3 regions of the Microbacterium sp. MMO-10 genome follow, and region 1 is predicted to be linked to each of the others. Evidence: predicted binding sites of a transcription regulator. Region 1 holds the regulator's gene; each other region holds the start of a gene.
What was found. The regulator LexA, encoded in region 1, represses DNA repair genes until DNA is damaged. The targets are predictions, from matches to a motif close to TCGAACANNTGTTCGA.

Region 1 (4,985 bases):
CCCCTTGTCGTAGAGCGCGCGCCAGGTCGCGGCGGGGTCGGTCACGCCGCCGAACAGCACGAAGTTCGACCAGGAGCGATGCGGTGCGTATCCCAGCGCCTCGAGGGTCGCGGTGATGCGATCCCGCTGGGAGACGATCTCATCGACCATCCCCAGCATGATCGGCGCGTTGCGCAGCGCCGCGATCGCCGCTGCCTGGGTCAGCGCGCTGAGGTGGTAGGGCAGCCGCACCAGACGGAGCGCGTCGATGAACGCGGGGTCCGCGGCGAGGTAGCCGACCCGCGCCCCGGCGAAGGCGAAGGCCTTGCTCATCGTGCGCGAGACGGCCAGCCGCGGCCGCCCGTCGAGCAGGGACAGCGCGGAGGGCGAGTCCTTGGGAGCGAACTCCTGGTACGCCTCGTCCACGATGACGATGCCGCGGGCGGCGTCGTAGACGGCCTCGACCACCTCGAGCGGAAGGGGCGTCCCGGTGGGGTTGTTCGGCGCGCAGAGCAGGATCACGTCGGGGTCGTGCTCGCGCACCTGCGCGACCGCCTCGTCGACGGTGATCTCGTAGTCGGGGTGCCTCGTACCGGCGACCCAGGTCGCACCCGTCCCCTGGGTCAGCAGGGGGTACATCGAGTACGTCGGGGCGAAGCCGAACACCGTGCGCCCGGGACCGGCGAACGCCTGGAGGATGTGCTGGAGCACCTCGTTGGATCCGTTGCCCGCCCAGATGTTCGAGGCTTCGAGGCCGTGGCCGAGGTAGCCGGCGAACGCCTCCCGGAGCTCGGTGAACTCGCGGTCCGGGTAGCGGTTCACGTCGCGCAGCGCCACCGCGATGTCGTCGAGGATGTCGCTCGCGACGCTCTCGGGCACCGGATGGGTGTTCTCGTTCACGTTCAGCGCCACGGGCAGCGGCGCCTGCGGGGCTCCATACGGGCGGAGCCCGCGGAGGTCGTCACGAAGGGGTAAGTCGTCGAGCGAGGCAGTCACCCTGCCATGCTAGGCGGCTCGGATGTGCACCGGCGCACAGATGTCGGCGGTTGCAGAGCTCCGGCGGAGCACGGGTGCCGAGTCCGAAGCGGTGCGAGTCAGCGCTGCGTCGCGCTGTACTGCGCGGGGATCGCCAGGTGCTGACCGACCTCGATCACGCCGCCGCCGATCATGTTGAGCTGGGAGATGTCGGCCACGACGTCACGCGGATCCGCGTCGGGTGCGATCTCGCCCGCGATCGACCACAGCGTGTCCCCGGGCTGCACCGTGACCGTCGCGAACGCACCTCCCGCGGTGTGCTCGCCCGCGGCGAGAGCCGATCCCCCGCTCAGTGCGGCGAAGGCGATCCCGGCCGCCACCGGCAGCGCGACCAGCGCCGCCAGCACGCGCCGACCGCGGGCGGTGATCCGCAGACGCGTGGCGGGGACCGGTGCGGCGAAGGTGATGCTGCTCATGGTGCTTCTCCTCTGTTGTGTGCGGGTCCGCCTCTCCCCGGATCCCGATAGCTCCTCTGTGTGAGCTTCCGGGGGTCCGGGCCTCTGGAGAGGCGAACCTACGTTCCGAAACTACTTTCGAGTTCGAACATCTGTCAAGCGTTCTTCGAAAATCGGGGATCCGAATTCATCGACACGCTCGAACAGATCTACCGATTCCGCTCCGGTCTCGGATACGGTTTCGATAACAAGACCCCATCACGGACCACCGACATTCGAACCGCCGCCCCCGGACAGGCGGGATCGAACGGCTCCGCGAAGGCCGGACGCACACGAAGGAGATGGCATGAGCGACGGCGCGACCCCCGGCTCCGAGGCCCCGCGGACGCGGCGCCGCAAGAGCCTCAGTGCGAAGCAGATGGCGATCCTCGAGGTCATCCAGACCTCGATCGCCCGGTACGGCTACCCGCCGAGCATGCGCGAGATCGGCGACGCCGTCGGCCTCAAGTCGCTGAGCAGCGTGACGCATCAGCTCGGCCAGCTCGAGCTGAGCGGCTACCTGCGCCGCGACGCCGGCAAGACCCGCGCCATGGAGGTGCTGATCGACCTCCCGGGGACCTCCACGGAGAACCCCGCCGACACGGCGCCGTCGGTCGGCGACGCGGCCCTGGTGCCGCTCGTCGGCCGGATCGCGGCGGGTGTGCCGATCACGGCGGAGCAGCAGGTCGAGGAGATCTTCCCCCTCCCCCGCCAGCTCGTCGGCAAGGGCGACCTGTTCATGCTGAAGGTCTCCGGCGAGTCGATGATCGACGCCGCAATCTGCGACGGGGACTGGGTGGTCGTACGCTCCCAGGGCACGGCCGAGAACGGCGAGATCGTCGCCGCGATGCTCGACGGCGAGGCCACCGTCAAGACGTTCCGCCGCCGCGACGGTCACGTGTGGCTGCTGCCGCGCAACAGCGCGTTCGAGCCCATCCTGGGCGATGACGCGACCGTTCTGGGCAAGGTCGTGGCCGTGCTGCGCGCCGTCTGATCCTCACGCGCCATCGCGCCATCGAGCCATCCGCGTCGATACCCCCTCTGCGCACCGAGGCCCCCTCTCAGATCCGGATCTGAGAGGGGGCCTCGGTGCTGCGAGGGGGCCTCGACGAGCAGAACGACCTACACGGTCAGACCGCGACCGAGACGTCCTCGCGGACGCGACGGGTGGCCTCGACGATGTTGCGCAGCGAGGCGTTGGTCTCCTCGTAGCCACGCGTCTTCAGGCCGCAGTCCGGGTTGACCCAGAGCTGACGCGTGGGGATCTCCTCGACGGCGCGACGCAGCAGCGTCTCGATCTCGGCGGTCTCCGGCACGCGCGGGGAATGGATGTCATAGACGCCCGGGCCGATGCCGTGGTCGAAGCCCGAGGCGGCGATGTCGGTGACGACCTCCATGCGGCTGCGGGCGGCCTCGATCGACGTCACGTCGGCGTCCAGAGCGCGGATCGCGTCGATGACCACGCCGAACTCCGAGTAGCAGAGGTGGGTGTGCACCTGCGTGGCGGTCTCCGCACCGGCGGTGGAGAGACGGAACGACGCGACGGACCAGTCGAGATAGGCCGGCTGGTCGGCCTTCTTGAGCGGCAGCAGCTCGCGCAGCGCCGGCTCGTCGACCTGGATCACGCCGATGCCGGCGGCCTCGAGATCGGCGATCTCGTCGCGCAGCGCCAGCGCCACCTGGTTCGCGGTCTCCGCGAGCGGCTGGTCGTCGCGCACGAACGACCACGCCAGGATCGTGACGGGACCCGTCAGCATGCCCTTCATCGGCTTCGCGGTGAGGGACTGGGCGTACTGCGACCAGGCGACCGTGATCGGCGCGGGGCGGGAGACGTCCCCCCACAGGATCGACGGACGCGTGGCGCGGGATCCGTAGGACTGCACCCAGCCGTTCTCGGTGACGTCGAAGCCGTCGAGGTTCTCGGCGAAGTACTGCACCATGTCGTTGCGCTCGGGCTCGCCGTGCACGAGCACGTCCAGGCCCAGCTCCTCCTGGAGCTCGACGACGCGGCCGATCTCGTCGCGGAGGAAGCCGTCGTACTCGTCGGCGGTGATCTCGCCCCGGGTGAACTGCGCACGGGCGCGACGGATCTCGCCGGTCTGCGGGAAGGATCCGATCGTGGTGAGCGGCAGCGCGGGCAGGTTCAGCGCGTTCTCCTGCGCCACGACGCGGGCGTCGTAGTCCCCGCGGCTGAAGTCGCCCTCGGTGAGGCCCGCGGTCCGCGCACGCACGGCCTCGACGCGCACGCCGGGGGCGCTCAGGCGATCGGCGAGAGCGGCGGACGCGGCGTCGAGCTCGGCGGCGATCGCGTCGCGGCCCTCGGCGAGACCCGTGGCGAGGGTCGTGACCTGGGCGACCTTCTGGTCGGCGAAGGCGAGCCAGCTCACCAGCCGGGCATCGAGCTTCGTCTCGTCCTCGACGTCGTGCGGCACGTGCTGCAGCGACGTGGAGGTCGCGGCGGAGACGCCGGCCGCGCCGAGACTGCGCAGCGCCTCGAGGGTGTCGAAGGCCGCAGCGAGGTCGCCGCGCCAGATGTTGTGGCCGTCGATCACGCCGCCGACGAGCACCTTGTCCGCGAGCCCGGAGACGGCAGCGGGCACGGTGCCGCGCACCAGGTCGAGGCCGATCGCCTCGATCGGGGCCCCGGCGAGGACCTCGAGGTTCGCGTCGAGCGCCGCGTACGGCGCGGCGACGAAGATCGCCGGGCGCTCGGCGAACCCGCCGAGGACGCCGTAGGCGCGTGCGGCGGCGGCGCCGAGCTCGGCGACCGAGGCGGGCAGGGACTCGCTCACGAGGGCCGGCTCGTCGAGCTGCACCCACTCCGCACCCGCGGCCTTGAGCGCGCCGAGCAGCTCGGCGTACACCGGCAGCAGGTCGTCCAGGCGCGACAGCGGGTCGAAGCCCGCGGGCGCCTCGTCGGCCGCCTTGGCGAGGGCGAGGAAGGTGACGGGACCGACGACCACCGGACGCGTGCGGAAGCCGGCTTCCGCCGCCTCCTGCACCTGGCGCACGATGCGGTCGCTGGACAGCGAGAACACGGTGTCGGGGCCGATCTCCGGCACGAGGTAGTGGTAGTTCGTGTCGAACCACTTCGTCATCTCGAGCGGCGCGCGCTCGCCCTCGCCGCGGGCGACGGTGAAGTAGGCGGGCAGGCCGATCGTGCCGTCCTCGGAGCGGAGATCCTCGAAGCGCGCCGGGATCGCGCCGACCGTGACGGCGGCGTCGAGCACCTGGTCGTAGTACGAGAACGACTCGGGGATCGCCGAGTCGTCACGGCCCAGCCCCTGCGCGGCGAGGCGCTCCCGGGTGGTCGCACGCAACTCGGCGGCGGTGCGCTCGAGCTCGGCCTCGTCGATCCGCCCGGCCCAGAACGCCTCGACGGCCTTCTTGAGCTCGCGGCGACGGCCGATGCGGGGGTAGCCCAGGACGGTGCCCTCGGGGAATGCGGTCATGACGGTCCTCTCTGACGGAAGGGGGAAGGTGCGGCTCAGCGCGCGCCGACGGTCTGGAGCACGCCGGCGTTCTCGAGCACGTCGA
Region 2 (4,985 bases), on a different contig from region 1:
GGGCCGCGGCGCCCGGGACAGCAGGCCGCCGACGTAGCCCTCGCGGCGCGGGGAGGCGACTGCGGTCATGCCTGCGCCCCGGCGGCGGCCGACCCCACGGCCGCCGCGCCTGTCGCCGCGTCGGCGGGCGTCGCGATGCCCTGCGCGATGAGCTCGGTGGTCACGGCGGTGAGGTCGGCCGTGGTGGTGGCGACCCGGCCGTAGATCTCCATGACCTCGGCCTTGCTGAGGCCGGTGGTGGAGGTGTTCAGGACGACCTCGCCGTGGCGCAGCCCGACGATGCGGTCCGCCCAGCTGATCGCGAGGTCGACCTGGTGCAGGCTGCACACCACGGTGAGGCCCTGGTCCGCGGCGATCTCGCGGATGAGCGCCATGACCTGGTCGCTCGACTCCGGGTCGAGCGAGGCGACGGGCTCGTCGGCGAGCAGGATCTCGGGGCGCTGCATGAGCGCGCGGGCGATCGCGACGCGCTGCTGCTGGCCGCCGGAGAGGGTGTCGCTGCGCTGGTAGGCGCGCTCCAGCAGGCCCACCCGCTCGAGGTGGCCGAGGGCGCGCAGCTTCGCATCCCTGGAATAGCCCCAGAGCCCGAGGCGCGGACCGCGCACGGACGAGAGGGATCCGGTCAGCACGTTCTCCAGCACGGTCAGCGAGGGCACCAGCTCGAACTGCTGGAAGATGAAGCCGACCCGGCTGCGGAGGCCGCGCAGCGCCTTCCCCTTCAGCGTCGGGACGGCCGATCCGAGCACCTCGACGGTGCCGGAGGTCGGGGTCTCGAGGCCGTCGAGGTGGCGCAGCAGCGTCGACTTGCCGGATCCGGACAGACCGAGGAGCACGACGATCTCGCCGCGCGCGACCTCCAGGTCGGCGCCCGTGAGGGCGGTGGTGGCGCCGAACCGCTTGGTGACGCCGGAGAGGCGGATGACCGGCTCCGTGGTTGCCGTGCTCATGATGTTGCGCTCCTGGGTGTGTACGGGGTCGTCGAGCGAGGACGCGGGAACGGCGACCGAGACGGAACGCGGTGCTCTCGCATCCGACCGCGTTCCGTCTCGCGAAGACCTGCACCGAACGAGCAGCGCGAGTCGACGTGTCGCTCGACGACCCCGTTCGGGGGCGTGATCGGTCAGATCACTTCTTGCACTGGTCGGCCTTGGTCTTGTCGCAGATGTCGCGGATGATGTCGTAGTACTTGTCGTCGACCGGCTTGGTCGCGTAGAAGGTGGCCTTGAACGCGTCGCTGTCCGCGCCCTTGATGCCGGCCTTGACGATGTCGTCGATGGTGACCTCCTTGAGGGCGGTCACGACCTTGTCGGCGGTCTCCTTCGGCAGCGCCGAGCTGTAGACCAGCGGAGCACCGGGGACCATCGTCTTGTCGACGACGGTGACCTTGTCGCTCTTGGCGACCTCGGAGTCCTCGGCGAAGCCCGCCTCGCACTCCGTGCCCTCGCCGACCTTCTGCACGCTGACGTCGTGCTTGCCTGCGAAGACCGGGGTGACGTCCGCCTTGGGGTCGATGCCGTCCTTGAGCAGGTTGTAGCTCGGGAACAGGTAGCCCGAGGTCGAGGACGGGTCGACGAAGCAGACCTTCTTGCCCTTGAAGTCCTTGATGGAGGTGATCGAGGAGCCCTTCGGCACGATCGCCTCGGAGTAGTAGCCCGGCTCCTGCCCCTGCTTGGTGACGATCGAGGAGATCGGGGTGAGCTTCGCGCCGGCGTTGGTGGCCGTGATGTAGGTGAAGCCGGAGAAGGAGGCGACGTCGACCTTGCCGGCGACGGCCGCCTCGATGAGCGCCGCGTAGTCGGTGGACTCGTGGTACTCGACCTTCTTGCCGGTCTCCTTGGCGATGTAGTCCATGAGGGGCTGGTAGTTGGTCTGGGTGTCGACCGAGTCGGGCACGACGCCGAAGACGAGGGTGTTCGCGTCGACGGCATAGCCGCCGTTCGCGGCAGCGGGCGCGTCGGTGCCGGTGGCGGCGCCGGCGGCGCCAGAACATGCGGCGAGGCCGAGGGCGAGCACGGCGGCGCCGGCTGCGACGGTGAGAGCGCGAAGCTTCATGAGGACCTTTCGGGTTCTGGTGCGGAGGGGATCCTCGAAGACTCTCTCAAGCTCACAGTCGAGATGTATACCTACCTCGGCACTGTTCCCCGACTGTTCACCCGCGATTCGTCTGCATGAACACTGCTGGAACGAGGGTGCGCTCACCGAGGCGACGAAGTAGTATGCCTATGTGCCCGAGGTTGTCTACACCCAGATCGCCGACGATCTGCGCGCCCGGATCGCCTCCGGCCGCCTCCGCCCCGGCGACGCGGTGCCGACGGAAGCGGAGCTCGCCGAGCGCTGGAGCACCTCGCGGGGCCCGATCCGCAACGCGCTGGCCGCGCTCCGCGCCGAGGGGCTCATCGAGACCGCGCGCGGAAGGCCCGCGCGCGTCGTGGAGCGCAAGGCGACCCAGGCCGTGGACGTGTCGGTGCCGTTCACGCGCTGGGCCCGCGAGCTCGGCGCCCGCCCGGGCGCCCGCACCCAGGAGCTGAGCCTGCGCCGAGCCGGACCCGAGAAGGCTCAGTCCCTCGGGGTGGACCCCGATGACACCATCGTGAGCGTCGTGCGACTGCGCTTCCTCGACGACCGCCCCACGATGCTCGAACGGCTCTTCTACACGGAAGAGGTCGGCCGCCTGCTGTTCAGCGTCGACACCGATGCGATCTCGATCACCGAATTCCTGGCATCGCAGGGCCACCCGATCGTGGGCCTGCAGCACGAGATCGACGCCGTCGCCGCGGACGAGCAGGATGCGGCGCTGCTGGAGGTCGTTCCTGGCGCCCCGATCCTGCGCCTCAGCCGCACCTCGCGCGACGCCGACGGGCGCATCTTCGAGGCCAGCGAGGACCGCTATCTCTCCCGCATCGTGCGGTTCACGGTCTCCGGATCCGGCATCTCCTCCGACGGGCAGTACCTGCGCGCCGTGGGCGGCTGAGCCGTCCGCCGCGGGCCCGCGCACCCCTGACGACCCCCGGGTCCCGGGGCAGCGCGCTCACACCGCCAGCAGCGCGATCCCGGCCACGACGATCGCCGCGGCCCCCACCCGCCAGGCCGGGCGCCCCTCGCGCAGCACGAACGCCCCGAACAGGCTCACCAGCACCACGCTCACCTCGCGCAGCGGCGCGACGAGCGCCACGGGAGCGATGCGGATCGCCTGCAGCACGAGGATGTACGAGAGCGGCGAGAGGACCCCGAAGGCCAGGATCCGGCGCCATTCGAGGCGTCCGAACGCGGCGAGCGCCGCCCAGCGCCCGCGCACCGCGAACGAGTAGAACGGGATCTGCATCGCGGCGGTGCCGACCATGAACGCGACCGGCGAGAGGCCGTGCGCCCGCACCACGAAGGCGTCCCAGATCGTGTAGACGGCGATCGTGACTCCGGTGAGGAGGCCGAAGAGCAGCCCCGGGTCGATGCGGCGGCGCGGCGCCGACGGCTGCGGGGCGGCGAGGGCCGAGACCGCCGAGCCCGCCCGGTCCACGAAGCCGATCGCCACGATCCCGATGATCACGACCGCGACGCCGACGAGGGCGACCGGCGCGGGCCGCTCGCCGAACAGGGTCATCGCGATGATGACCGAGAGGAACGGCCCCGTCCCGCGCGCCGTCGCGTACACGGTCGAGAGGTTGCCGACGCGGTAGCCGTGCTGCAGCACGACCATGTAGGTCACGTGCAGCACGCTCGAGACCAGCACGCCCAGCACGAAGCCGCCGACGTCCCCCGTGCCGATGCCGCCGGTGAACGGCACGACGCCGATCCAGACGAGCGTGCTGGAGACGGCGCCCCACCACAGGAACGGGTAGCCGGCGCGGCTGACGCCGTGCGCGAGCACGTTCCAGCCCGCGTGGGCGATGGCGGCGGAGAAGACGAGGACGAGAGCGACGAGCGACATGGGAACCTTCGGTCCGGCGCGGGCGCGACGGACGTGGTTCCTCCAGGCTTTTGTCCGTTCAGATGACGTCGGGCCCACGAAGGCCCGACGTGGCGCCGCTCGGACCAGTCGGGCGGACCCCGGAACCCTAGGCGCTGTCACGGGACAGCCTAGCGACGCCCGCGCGACCCCTTGAACCCGCGATTCGATCCGTCATACGGATGTGCGAAACCGGTTGTCCACAGATCCCCTCTTCCCCTCTCCAGCATCGATGCTGCGTTCTAGATTGGAAGCATGGAACCCGCCCTCGACCACACGCTTCGCCGCAGCGCGGCGCTGGTCGAGGAGTGCGCGCAGATCGACCGCGAGATCTCCCGGCTGCAGGCCAGGAAGGCGGAGAGACTGGCCGAACGGGTGCGGCTGCTCCTCGATGAGATCCGCCCGGGGCAGGACGGTTTCGAGCAGGCCGAACGATCCATGATCAGCGAGCTCTCCGCGGGGCTGCGCATCACCGCCTACGCCGCTGCGAAGCAGCTCGCCAATGCACACACCCTGCAGGAGCGCCTCCCTGGCACGCGTGAAGCCCTCGCCGCCGGTGCGCTCACGCTGGCGCACGCCGACGTGATCGTCGAGGCCGCGCGCGATCTCCCCGCCGGGGACGATGCCGTGGCGGCCGCCTACGAGACGGCGGTCGTCCCCTACGCCTCCGCGGAGACCCGCGCGCGCACGAAGGCCTTCGCCGAGAGCGTCGTCGCCGCCCTCGCGCCCGCGACCGTGCAGGAGCAGCACGACCGCGCACAGGATCAGCGGCTCGTCACGGTGACCGACGAGGGCCGCGGACAGGCGAGCCTGCACGTCACGGGCCCCGCCGTGCTCATCCACTCCGCGTACGACCTGGTCACGCAGGAGGGCCATGCGATCCTCCGCGCGGCGAAGCAGGACGGCGCGGACCCCGATCCGCTGGGCGACGCACGCACCCTGGATCAGGTGCGCTGCGACCGGATCCTGCTGCGCCTCCTCACCGGCCGCGTCGACCATGACGCCGACATCCTCGAGAGCATCCGCCCGACGGTGCAGGTCA
Region 3 (4,985 bases), on a different contig from region 1:
CGGACGGATAGGCATGGAGCTCGTCATGTCGTCCGTCGGCACGGACCACGCCGATGAGCTCGTCAAGCGCCAGCCCCGCGTAGCCGTGGCCCTGGTGTTGCGGAAGAACTCCCCATCCGGTCTCCCAGGCGACCTTCTCGCCCTCGTGGATCTCCCAGTAGCCGATCGATCCGACGGGCTCCGACCCGTCGACGATCACGAGCATCCGCCCCGGCAGGTCCTCCTTCAGGTAGCGGAGATGTCGCTGCTCCAGCTCCTCCGCGCTCTCGGTCGTGACGAGATGCGCCGTCATCTCCGGGGTGTTGAAGGCATCGAGCAGCGGTCGGTCTCCGGGCTGCCAGGGGCGGAGGTTCACCATGGGGCGACGGTATCGGCCGGCACCGACATCGGGTCGAGACGGCCGCAACAGGGCCCCGACGACCGCGTGGATCCGAACCTGGGAATTCGAGCAAAATATCTTGCTACATCTCGGGATCCTCGGTGGGCTCCCAGGAACAGTGATGCAGGATCGTTACCTTGTACGCCCGACCCGAGGGCGTTGCGCCGCTACCCGAGCGGCCCCGAGGACTTCAAGGATCGTTACTTCGTCATGTCGAGAAACCCGTTCTTCCGCTCTGCCCGTCGCAAGACCGTCACCATCGTCGGCGCCGCCGCCGTGCTCGGAGCCCTCGCCGTCGGCGGGGCCGTGCTCGTCGCGCCGACCGTCGCCGCCGCCGCTCCGGCGATCGCCCAGGTCGACGACGTGACCGCCTACAACCAGCGCTCGCAGGTGCGCGCCGCGCTCGACACCGCGAAGACCGCGATGAGCGATGCCGCCGCCGTGAACGCCGACGTGAAGGCGTCGGGGCTCGATCTCGGGCAGGGGCGCAAGATCGTCGACGTGACCGGGCTCCGCTCGGCGCACGAGGTGCTGTCCGACGCGGCGTCCGACAAGGCCGCCGTGCACACCGACCTCGCCGTCGCCGTCGCCGACTACTCGGAGAAGGTCGAAGCGCAGGTGACCGAGGTGCGCGGCAACCTGAACAACGCCGTCGCGCAGAAGCAGGCGGCGGACGCGGCCGCGGCCCAGGCCGCCGCGGAGGCCCAGGCGGCCGCGGAGGCGCAGGCTGCCGCGAACACCCCGGACGGCGCCCGCGCCACCGCGCAGCAGCTGATGGCCAGCGAGTACGGCTGGGGTGATGACCAGTTCCAGTGCCTGAACTCGCTGTGGAACAAGGAGTCGGGCTGGGATTACCAGGCCTACAACCCGTCCGGTGCGACCGGCATCCCGCAGGCGCTGCCGGGCGACAAGATGGCGACCATCGCCGACGACTGGGCCACCAACGCGACCACGCAGATCAAGTGGGGCCTCGGCTACATCTCCAGCGTGTACGGCAGCCCCTGCTCGGCCTGGGGTCACTCGCAGGCCACGAACTGGTACTGAGCCCGGATCCGGCTCCGCGGCGGAGGCCGCGGACGTCAGAACAGGGTCGCCGACGGCTCCGGTGCGCGCACGGCGCGCACCGGAGCCGTTCCGCGTGCGCGGGCGGGACGGTCCTCGGAATGCAGCGCCTCGAGACCGTGCAGTCGGATCAGCGGCTTGACGCGCCGGCCGAGCCACTGCCGGTAGTCCTTCGGGGCCTCGGCGGCCGCACCCGGGTACAGTGCCCGATACGACGACAGCAGGTCGGGCCGATGCTCGGAGAGCCACTGGAGGAACCACGGCTTCACGCCGGGCCGCAGGTGCAGCGCTCCGTAGATCACGTGATCGGCGCCCGCCTCCTTGATCCGTCGCAGCGCATCGTCGATCGCGGCCACCGAATCGGTGAGATGCGGCAGGATCGGCATCAGGAACACCCCCACCCGGAATCCGGCGTCGCTGAGGGCCCGCACTGTGTCGAGTCGCGCCTGGGTCGACGGCGCCCCGTGCTCGATCGCCTCGCGCAGCGTCTCGTCGAACATCGCGATCGACAGCTGCACGTCGACCGGCACGCGGGTCGCGGCTTCGACGAGCACGGGGATGTCGCGGCGGATCAGCGTGCCCTTGGTGAGCACCGAGAACGGCGTACCGGAGTCCGCGAGCGCGCGGATGATCCCCGGCATGAGCCGGTACCGCCCCTCCGCGCGCTGATACGGATCCGTGTTGGTCCCGAGGGCCACCGTCTCGTGCCTCCAGGATCCCCGGCGCAGCTCCTTCTCGAGCGTCTCGACCACATTCACCTTGACGACGATCTGCGAGTCGAAGTCGCGCCCCGCATCCAGATCCAGGTAGGTGTGCGTCCCCCGGGCGAAGCAGTAGACGCAGGCATGACTGCAGCCGCGATACGGGTTGACCGTCCAGGAGAAGGGCATCTTCGACGGACCGGGCACGTGGTTCAGCGCCGACTTCGCCAGCACCTCGTGGAAGGTCATCCCCGCGAACTCCGGCGTCGTCACCGTCCGCAGGAATCCGGTGCGGTTCTCCATGCCCGGCAGCGCCTGCGCGTCGGTGTCGTCGATCCTCTGCCCCTGCCATCTCATGACGATATTCGAACATAAGAACGATAGTGGGTCAAGGCCGATGGGGAGAAAGATTCGAGGATGGGAGATCTTCAGGTCGGGCGGTGAGAATGGAGCCGTGGCATACCCGAGGCACCCGACACGCTCTCGCGGCATGCATTCGCGCGTGGTGCTGCTGTTGTTCGTCACGATCGGATTGGCTGTCGCGCTGATCGGCGCGCTCTGGTCGCTCGCCGACGGCTCGGCGCAGAACGGTCCCGCCGGCGCGGCCGAGGATCCGGATCCGGTCGCCGCGGCGGCGGGGATCGAGATGCCCGCGGCCGCGACGAGCCTGCCCGCGGTGCGGCTGCGCGCCGTCGCCGTCGCGGACCCGTGCGGGCAGGCCTCGGTGCAGCAGGCGCTGGCCTCGGGCGGGGATGACGCGGTGGTGTCGGCGTTCGGCGGGGGGTGCCGCGTTCCGCGCCGCCGTGGCGACGGGGAACGCGCCGTGCATCGACCTGTCCGATCCGCACCGCGACTGGGTCGTGGTGAACAAGGCGCGCCCCCTGAACCCGGTGACGTTCGCGCCGTCCTCGTTCGGGGACGTCGCGCTGTCGGTGGACGGCGCCGGCTCCCTCCGCGCGGACACGGCCCAGGCGCTCGACCAGCTGTCCGCCGCCGCGGATGCCGCGGGCGTCGGGACGATCGCGCTCGCCAGCGGTTACCGCTCCTACGACACCCAGGTGCAGACCTACTCCGGGCAGATCGCGCAGTACGGACAGGCGCAGGGGGACGCGCTCTCCGCCCGTCCCGGACACAGCGAGCATCAGACCGGGCTCGCCGCGGACGTCGTCTCCTGCGCGGGCGGCTGCGGCAGCATCGACTCGTTCGGCGGCACCGACGCCGGTGCCTGGGTCGCGCAGAACGCCTGGCAGTACGGCTTCATCGTCCGCTACGGGGCCGGACAGACGGGGGTCACCGGCTACGACCCCGAGCCCTGGCACCTGCGCTACCTCGGCGTGCCGCTCGCGACGGCCTATCACGACGGCGGCTACGCCACCCTCGAGCAGTTCTTCGGGCTCCCCGCGGCCCCGGCGTACCCCGGCTGACCGGCCGCGCGGGGCCGCCCGGTCCGGGGTATGGACCCATCGCACAAACGTGACACGGAGTCTCACGCGGGGTGGGATGCATTCCCACAATCGACGCCGGGATCCGCGGGATCCCGCATAGGATCGCCAGTGCGAAGACGCATCAACGATCTGGAGGAGCGCGATGGAACGCGACATCTACGACGAGGATCACGAGGCTTTCCGGGGTCTCGTCAAGGACTTCATCGGCCGCCACGTCACGAACGAGGCCATCGACCGCTGGGAGGCGGCCGGCGAGATCGATCGCGCGACCATGCTCGCGGCGGGCGAGGCCGGCCTGATCGGGCTCTCCGTGCCCGAGGAGTTCGGCGGGGCCGGCATGCTGCAGGACTACCGCTTCCGCACCATCGTGATGGAGGAGGTCATCGCCGCAGGTGCGGGGTCGCTGGCCGGTGCCTTCGGGATCCAGGACGACCTGGCCGTCCCCTACCTCGTGCACATGGGCACCCCCGAGCAGAAGGCGAAGTGGCTGCCCCGCATGGCGACCGGCGAGGTGCTCGGCGCCCTCGCGATGACGGACCCCGGCGCCGGCTCCGACCTGCGCGGCATCAAGACCAACGCGAAGAAGGTCGACGGCGGCTACATCCTCAACGGCGCGAAGACGTTCATCTCCTCGGGCACCACGGCGGACATCGTGGTGACCTTCGTCAAGACGGGGGAGGGCAACCGGCCCGACGCGTTCAGCCTGCTGATCGTCGAGAAGGGCATGGAGGGCTTCGACCAGGGCAAGAAGCTCAGCAAGATGGGCTTCCACGGGTGGGACACCGCCGAGCTCAGCTTCACCGACGTCTTCATCCCCGACGAGAACCTCATCAGCGGCAAGGAGGGTCAGGGGTTCATCCAGCTCATGATGAACCTCCCGCTCGAGCGCTTGTCGATCGGCGTCGCCGCGGCGGCCGCGGCCGAGGCGGCGACGAACTGGACCATCGCCTACACGAAGGACCGCGAGGCGTTCGGAGAGCGCATCGCCGACTTCCAGAACACCCGCTTCCGCCTCGCCGACATGGTCACCACCACCGAGGTGATGTGGGCGTACGTCGACCGCGCGCTGCTCGCCTACAAGGACAGCAAGCTGTCGGCCGAGGACGCCGCGAAGGTCAAGTTCTGGACGACGGAGCGCGAGTGGGAGGTGCTCGACACCGGCGTGCAGCTCCACGGCGGCTACGGCTACATCATGGAGTACCCGATCGCGAAGGCCTTCACCGACGCCCGGGTGCACCGCATCTACGGCGGCACCAACGAGATCATGCGCGACCTCGTCGGACGCCAGATCGCGGGCAAGCGCTGAACGCCTCCTGAGCGCAGAAGGGCCCTCGGATCCACGGATCCGGGGGCCCTTCTCGTCGCCGTGCCGGATCGTCCTCCACAATCGCGGATCCG

Region 2: the regulator LexA is predicted to act here: its motif matches at 4,118-4,133, upstream of WFJ17_RS10940 (HNH endonuclease signature motif containing protein).
Region 3: the regulator LexA is predicted to act here: its motif matches at 2,508-2,523, upstream of WFJ17_RS09255 (Rv2578c family radical SAM protein).

What each region holds. Positions count from the first base shown of each region.
Region 1 is NZ_JBBCSV010000004.1:668,646-673,630, reverse strand. It holds gene WFJ17_RS15860 (histidinol-phosphate transaminase) at 1-975, opposite strand, end outside; gene WFJ17_RS15855 (LysM peptidoglycan-binding domain-containing protein) at 1,074-1,430, opposite strand; gene lexA (transcriptional repressor LexA) at 1,756-2,442, shown strand; gene metE (5-methyltetrahydropteroyltriglutamate--homocysteine S-methyltransferase) at 2,579-4,900, opposite strand; gene WFJ17_RS15840 (methylenetetrahydrofolate reductase) at 4,936-4,985, opposite strand, start outside.
Region 2 is NZ_JBBCSV010000003.1:448,943-453,927, reverse strand. It holds gene phnE (phosphonate ABC transporter, permease protein PhnE) at 1-69, opposite strand, end outside; gene phnC (phosphonate ABC transporter ATP-binding protein) at 66-947, opposite strand; gene WFJ17_RS10955 (phosphate/phosphite/phosphonate ABC transporter substrate-binding protein) at 1,126-2,052, opposite strand; gene WFJ17_RS10950 (GntR family transcriptional regulator) at 2,225-2,971, shown strand; gene WFJ17_RS10945 (EamA family transporter) at 3,029-3,925, opposite strand; gene WFJ17_RS10940 (HNH endonuclease signature motif containing protein) at 4,199-4,985, shown strand, end outside.
Region 3 is NZ_JBBCSV010000003.1:97,675-102,659, forward strand. It holds gene WFJ17_RS09245 (GNAT family N-acetyltransferase) at 1-358, opposite strand, end outside; gene WFJ17_RS09250 (phospholipase) at 590-1,423, shown strand; gene WFJ17_RS09255 (Rv2578c family radical SAM protein) at 1,459-2,499, opposite strand; gene WFJ17_RS09260 (M15 family metallopeptidase) at 2,946-3,566, shown strand; gene WFJ17_RS09265 (acyl-CoA dehydrogenase family protein) at 3,730-4,893, shown strand.